DNA from 2 places in the Rhodococcus sp. NPDC056960 genome. Region 1 is predicted to be linked to the other one. Evidence: riboswitches for the same ligand, from Rfam matches in the RefSeq annotation. Region 1 holds a riboswitch; the other holds the start of a gene.
What was found. Region 1 has a riboswitch for cyclic di-AMP ahead of ACFTWF_RS25790 (NlpC/P60 family protein). Riboswitches for the same ligand answer to the same signal wherever they lie in the genome.

Region 1 (3,398 bases):
AAGCCGGGCGGGAACGGGGTCCCCACCAATTGGTCGCGCTCCGCGCCGCTGAGATCTCCGAACGCCTTGATAACGTCGGCGATCTGCGCCTGCAGGTCGCTCTGCTTGCGTTGCAGATCGTCGCTGACCGCCTTGGCCTGTTCCGTCGCGGACCGCGCGGCATCCGCGGACTGCTTCGATTCCGAGGCCGCCTTCGTGGCGTCCGCTGTGGCCGACTGGAATTGCGCGACCTGGTTGCGGGTGTCGTTGGAGATGACGTCGAGTGCGGACATCTGGTCCAGGAGCTGCTGCGGTGAATCGCTCACCATCACGGCGAACAGGCGATTGGTCCGGGCGCCCTGGTAATTGGCGGTGGCGAGTTTGTTCACCACCGGCTGGAACACGGCGACGCGCGCGTTTGCCGCGTCGAGGACGCCCTGGTCCGCGGCGAGCTTCGCGTCGGCGTCGCGCTGCGCCGCCTGCTTGGTCTCGAGATCGATCTGCGCGTTGTGGAGTGCCTCGGACGTCTGCTCGGACTGCCGGGACAGATCACCGAGCTTGGTCAGTGCGTCCGTGGGGTTGGTGGTGACCGGGTCTGCGCCCGCCTGGATCGACGGCAGCGACACGAGTGCCACCGACAGCGCTCCGGCTGTCAGCACGCTGCCCAGGGAGCGCTTCATCTTGTGTGAGGCCACGGAAATGCAGTTCTCCGATCGTCGATCTCCACCAGCCGACCCGGTCGTCCGTCGTGCGGCGCGAAAGTGTGCGGAATGCCGAAGTGGTGGTGACCCGCGATGCCGCCCGGATGGCGCGACAAGACTTCGCAAGGTCTCGGATAGGTTACGGAATGGCATACGTTTGTGTCCACCCATGTCACGGTTCGCGTGGCGAGGGCCACCGGTGGGTCGACAACGGGTGTCTACCTGGGGCACAACGACATCGAGGGTGGGTTCGAATCGGAATTCGAACCCACCCTCGGTGGTCGTGCGGGATCCTACGAAGTTACCCCGTGCATCCCCGCCCTCGACTCGGCGGATGCATCGTTTCGCGAGTGGATCAGTAGCGGCGTGCGCCGTCGAACGGCATCGACGCGATGGGCGCCAACTTGACGGGCTGGCCCTCGGTCGATGCGTGGATCACGTTGCCGTTGCCGGCGTAGATGCCCGAGTGCGAGCCGCCGTAGAAGGAGATCACGTCACCGGGGCGGAGATCGGACTGCGACACGGGAGTACCGGCCGCCGCCTGCGCGTAGCTGGTGCGCGGCAGGTTCAGTCCGGCCTGCTTGAACGCCCACTGCACCAGGCCGGAGCAGTCGAACGAGTTGGGACCTGCGGCGCCGTAGACGTACGGCGAGCCGAGCTTGGTCTGTGCGGCCTGCACGGCCTTCTCACCTGCGGTGCTGCCCGGCACCGCGGGGGCGGGCAGGTTCGGGATGCCCGGGATCTGCGGGATGACCACACCGGGGATCTCGAACGTTCCGACACCGGGGATGGTGACGGGGTCTGCGGCCGCGGGGGCCGCGGTAGCGGTGAGCGCTCCGATGGCGAGCGCGCCGGCGACGACTGCCCGTCGCACATTCCGCTTGGAAACTTGTGACGCCACGAAAGGGGTACTCCGTTTCTTCCGTTCATCCGCCGACCGAGTTAGCTGACGGGTTCGGGCTGGGAAGATCAGCCCTACCCACCGGTCCGTGAGGACGTCCCGGCGGGATTCACCCCAGTAGAAACTTGGGTTCCCGGTACGACCGCTCTCGCGAGTGGCCGATTAGGCGGTGACTAGCGATGCCGCCCCGGTGTGGGGCGGCGAGACTCCGCTAGGTCTCAGGAAGGTTACGAAATGGAATACCCCGATGTCGACCGGAACACGCGGAAAGTGTCCGTTTGGGCCGTTTCCCGGTTTGCGGGCGCGCGATACCCGCATTCGGTAACGGCTAGATAACAAGCGGTATGTTTCCCAACTCTTTTCGATAGCGGGAGTGGGCATTTCGCGCGGCGCACGACTGCCCGACGCCTTTCCAGTTCCGCATTCCCGCTGTTCAACCGGGGTCCACCGACGAGACCCGGCGCGGCGGCCACGACCGCTGCCGACCGTCCCGGCGCGACCGGCACGGCACTCCCCGGGGCCGCGTCGCCACTCGTCGCGCGGCCCCCGATCGACGCCTGCGCAGTGAGGTGTGATCCTCGTCTCTCCGGGCGGTCCGGGCGGTTGTGTCGGTGCCCGTCCATACGCTCTGAGCCGTGAGTGTCCCCGGTGTACCCGAACAGCTGAGATTCGACGAGCTCGACACCCCACTGCGGGACACCACGTTCGTGGTGGTCGACCTCGAGACCACCGGCGCCCGGCCGGGCGAGGACGCCATCACCGAGATCGGTGCCGTCAAGATCCGCGGCGGCGAGGTGATCGGCGAGATGGCCACGCTCGTCGACCCGGGCCGGTCCATCCCGCCGCACATCGTGGAGATCACGGGCATCACCACCGCCATGGTCATCGACGCCCCGCGGATCGAGCGGGTGCTGCCCGCGTTCCTCGAATTCGCGCGCGGATCCGTGCTCGTCGCGCACAACGCTCCCTTCGACACCGGATTCCTCAAGGCCGCCGCGTCGGCCACCGACACTCCCTGGCCCAAGTTCACGGTGCTGTGCACCGTCAAACTGGCCCGGCGGGTCCTCACCCGCGACGAGGCGCCGTCGGTCAAGCTGTCGTCGCTGGCCCGGCTGTTCGATGTCGGGACCACCCCGACGCACCGCGCCCTCGACGACGCCCGCGCCACCGTCGACGTCCTGCACGCCCTCATCGACCGCGTCGGCAATCAAGGCGTGCACAGCCTCACCGAGCTGGTCGACTACCTCCCCGACGTCTCCTCGCACCAGAGGGCGAAGCGGACACTGGCCAGCCACCTCCCGCACGCTCCCGGCGTCTATCTGTTCCGTGGACCGTCCGACGAGGTCCTCTACGTCGGCACCGCGACCGACCTGCGCCGGCGGGTGCGCAACTACTTCACCGGTTCCGAGACCCGCGGCCGGATGAAGGAGATGGTGGCTCTGACCACCCGCATAGACCACGTCGAATGCGCGCACGCTCTCGAGGCGGGCGTGCGCGAACTGCGGCTTCTGGCCGCCCACACTCCGCCGTACAACCGAAGGTCCAAGTACCCGAAACGCGGCTGGTGGATCACGCTCACCGCCGAGGCCTTCCCCCGATTGTCGGTGGTGCGGACCCCGACCGCCGACTCGCTCGGCCCGTTCCGGTCCCGCTCGACAGCCGTCGACGTCGCCGACGTCCTCGCCGAGTACTGCATTCTCCGGACCTGCACGAGTCGCATACCGAAGGGCAGGGAGCACGGTGCGCAGTGCCCACCCCGTGAGCTGGGACGCTGTCCCGCGTCCGTCCACGCCCGCGACACGGAGGATGCGTACCGT
Region 2 (3,398 bases), on a different contig from region 1:
CCGGGCGACGGAGGCGGTCAGCCAGTTGTCGACCGCGGTGGTCGGCGCCCAGTAGTTCTCGCCGCTGTCCGCAGTCGGCACGGGGTCCGGGGTGCCGCTCGCGATCAGTCCCGCGGCCGACAGCAGTTCGACGAGCAGGCTCAGCCGGTTCTCGTCGACGCCGGACATCTTGGCGATCCGCCGCAGTTCCCGGACGCCGAGTCCGCCCGCCCGCAGCGCGGGAGCCGGGACCTCGCCGAGGGCCTTGACGACGTCCTCGCAGTGGCGCACCAGTTCGAGCGCCTCGCCCGCCGCTGCGGCGTTGATGTCGGCGGGTTTGTGTTTGCGTGCCGTCACGGCCGGTGGGGACAGCGACGTGGGGTCGAAGACGGCCTCCCCGCGCAGGGCCTGCCGCACCTGGTACGGCAATTCGACGGTCTCGTCGTCGATCCAGCGCAGCAGGCCGGCGGCGAGGAGTCGCTGGACGGGACGGTCGGGTGACGTTCCCGGCGCGGCGTCCCGGGTCCGGCCGATGGAACTGGACTTCGACAGCGTCTCGAGGATGTCCCGCTCGACGGTCGGCAGACCATCCAGTGCGGCGACGATCGCGGACTCGTCGAGGGTCTCGACGGGTTCGGCGCCACGCCCGACTCGCCACGGAATGGTGGCGGTCACGGCAGGGACGATACGCAGCGATGTCTTGCCACCCCAGACCAGGGCCACGGACCGCAGGCCGTCGAGAGTGGCGTCGACCGCCTTCTTCGTCGCCCGCGACCCCACCGCGTCCTGGAGGGCGGCCCGGGGAACCGCGACCTCGTCGGCGCGTTCGAGGGCCAGGAGTTCGAGGATGCCGAAGTCCAGGGACGTGAGGTTGTCGGCTGCGCGGGCCACCGACGCCCGCTGTTCGGCGCGGCCGGCGAGTACGACGATCGTGGCCGGCGGCGGGACCGCCAGATCGGGGCGCCTGCGCAGCAGATCCGTCAGTTCGGCGTCGCTGCGCGCGGCCAGCCAGTCCGCGAGGGTCGCGGCGCCACGGGGGGAGGCTGCGGTGCCGTTGGTGCTCGCGGTGGTGTCGTCGGTGTCGGTCATCGACTATCAGATTAGAGACCTGGGCTGTACGTCGCCGAACGCTCCTGTCAAAATGGCACCGTGGCTAACAATTCGAAGAAGCAGTACGTGGATCCAGGGTGGCCCGAAACCGCCGACGGAGATCACGCCGTGACCGAACTGTCGTCGACCCGCGCGGGCGGTCTCTCCCCGTTCGGCGAGGACACCGAGTTCCCGCTGCCCGCGGAGTCGTTGCCGTACGCGCATCCGCACACGGTGATCAACCGCTGACCCAGCGACAGAAGAGGGGCCCTGCACCGGATCGGTGCAGGGCCCCTCTTCTGTGAGGTGTGGGGGATCAGTGCGGGAGCAGTCCCTTGTTGGCGTCGATGAGCTGCAGGATCTGGGGATCGATCGCGATGCCCTGAGCCTTGGCGGCCTCGATCGCGCTGTCGACGACACCGGCGTACTGCGAGGTGCCGTTGGTGCTGGGGACGCCGCCCGTGAGGTCGGGGAGTGCCGGCGCCGCGGGGGTCTCGGGCACGACGGCGGGCGCGGTGCGCTGGGTGGGGGCGCTGCTCAGGCCGAGGCTCGAGGAGCAGGAGGGCCATGCGCCCCAGCCCTGGGAGTCGAGGACCTTCTCGGCGACGACGATCTGCTGTTCACGCGTGGCCTGGTTGGCGGTGGCCGCGTACTGGGTTCCACCGTGTGCGTTCCAGGTGCTCGGGGAGAACTGGAGTCCACCCTGGAAGCCGTTTCCGGTGTTGATGCCCCAGTTTCCGCCGGACTCGCACTGCGCGAGGCGGTCCCAGTCGGAGTCGGGTGCCGCGTTCGCGGTGCCCGAGAAGGCTACGCCGGCGACGCCCATGATGGCGCCGGTGACGGCGACCTTGGCGACGGTGCGGCCGGTGGTGGTGGGCTTGCGATGGCGTCCGCTCATAGTTGTCGAGATCCTCTCCACACGCGCCTGCGAGGTCAGCTGTCGGGTTCGGGCTGAGAGGTCGCCCGGCCTCGCCTCTCCTGGCTGGAGAGGGTCTGGCTTCACCCCAAGGTCCGAGTGCGCGAGGCGCGTTCGGACCGGTGTCCTTCCGGGAACTTGCGTTCCCTGGAGGACTTTTGGGTCCCCCGTCCTCGTCCCTGGAATGCTTCGTCGGGACTCCGGTACCCGCGGGACGAGGCTTGGCGCGGCGGGCCGGATGTGGCCGATGTTTCCTCGACCGGTGACGACGGTAACGGTCGGAGGCCGCAGTGTCACCATTTGATAACGCGGTGTGTCTTCGCCCGTTGCGGGGCCTCATTGAACGCGCAGAGACTCTTCCCAGCTAGCGGGGACGAGACACGCGTATCGCCGAGCTGTTGCCCTTCCGTTACCCGACCGTTATGTGAGGAAGCTCACAGCGTTACGGAGCGTCGACGATGTCCTTGCCGAGGGGCATGAGCGAGATGGGAATCATCTTGAGATTCGCGACCGCGAGCGGGATCCCGATGATCGTGATCGCCATGGCGATCGCGGTGACGACGTGCCCGATCGCGAGCCACAGACCTGCGATGATGAACCAGATCACGTTGCCGATCAGCGAGGCGACACCGGCCGTCGGCTTGTCGACCACCGTCTTCCCGAACGGCCACAGCGCGTAGACGCCCACCCGGAACGACGCGATGCCGAACGGGATCGTGATGATCAGGATGCAGCAGAGGATTCCGGCGACGAAGTACCCCAGCGCCAGCCACAGACCGCCGAAGATCAGCCAGATGATGTTGAGCAGGATTCTCATAATCGTCCCCTCGGTGGTCGGGAATGCATCGGTGGTCGGGTGGGTCAGCGGGAGCGTCTGCCCTGCCGCAGCGCCGCGCCGATTCCGAGGAGGAATCCGATCGGGCACGCCAGGGCGATGAGATAGAGAACGAGGCCGGGTCGGGAATCGGAGAGCACCGGGGTCAGGAAGATCGCCACGATCGCGACGAAACCGATCGCGAAGAGGGCGAGTGCGACGCGGAGGAGTCCGTCTCGCCCCCGGGGGGTGTGAGGAGTGCTCGAAGGAGTCGATTCGTGGGCCACACCAGCAACGATAGTGCCTGGAAACCCGGATGCTGGAGGGGGTCGCTCCAAGGTAGACTGTGGGCACTGCGCGTCCCGCACCAGAGGTGGGGCGCGCTGTTTTGCATACCAAGTGCAACCAACTGCACTCCAAGTGATGAGCGGGTGAACGCGGTGCCGACCGGCAAGGTGAAATGGTACGACGTCGAAAAGGGCTTCGGCTTTCTGTCGCAGGAGGAGGGGGAGGACGTCTATGTGCGTTCGTCCGCTCTTCCCGAGGGCGTCGAGGGCCTCAAGGCCGGTCAGCGCGTCGAGTTCGGCATGGCCGCCGGTC

Region 2: another riboswitch for cyclic di-AMP. It lies ahead of ACFTWF_RS06120 (transglycosylase family protein); the one in region 1 lies ahead of ACFTWF_RS25790 (NlpC/P60 family protein).

The regions. Positions count from the first base shown of each region.
Region 1 covers NZ_JBHURF010000016.1:193,776-197,173, forward strand. Annotated here, with positions in the region: gene ACFTWF_RS25785 (C40 family peptidase) at 1-674, opposite strand, end outside; gene ACFTWF_RS25790 (NlpC/P60 family protein) at 1,036-1,581, opposite strand; cyclic di-AMP (ydaO/yuaA leader) riboswitch at 1,596-1,760, opposite strand; gene ACFTWF_RS25795 (DEDD exonuclease domain-containing protein) at 2,217-3,398, shown strand, end outside.
Region 2 covers NZ_JBHURF010000003.1:192,194-195,591, forward strand. Annotated here, with positions in the region: gene ACFTWF_RS06110 (helicase-associated domain-containing protein) at 1-1,068, opposite strand, end outside; gene ACFTWF_RS06115 (hypothetical protein) at 1,129-1,317, shown strand; gene ACFTWF_RS06120 (transglycosylase family protein) at 1,385-1,966, opposite strand; cyclic di-AMP (ydaO/yuaA leader) riboswitch at 1,975-2,189, opposite strand; gene ACFTWF_RS06125 (YccF domain-containing protein) at 2,427-2,801, opposite strand; gene ACFTWF_RS06130 (hypothetical protein) at 2,846-3,085, opposite strand; gene ACFTWF_RS06135 (cold-shock protein) at 3,239-3,398, shown strand, end outside.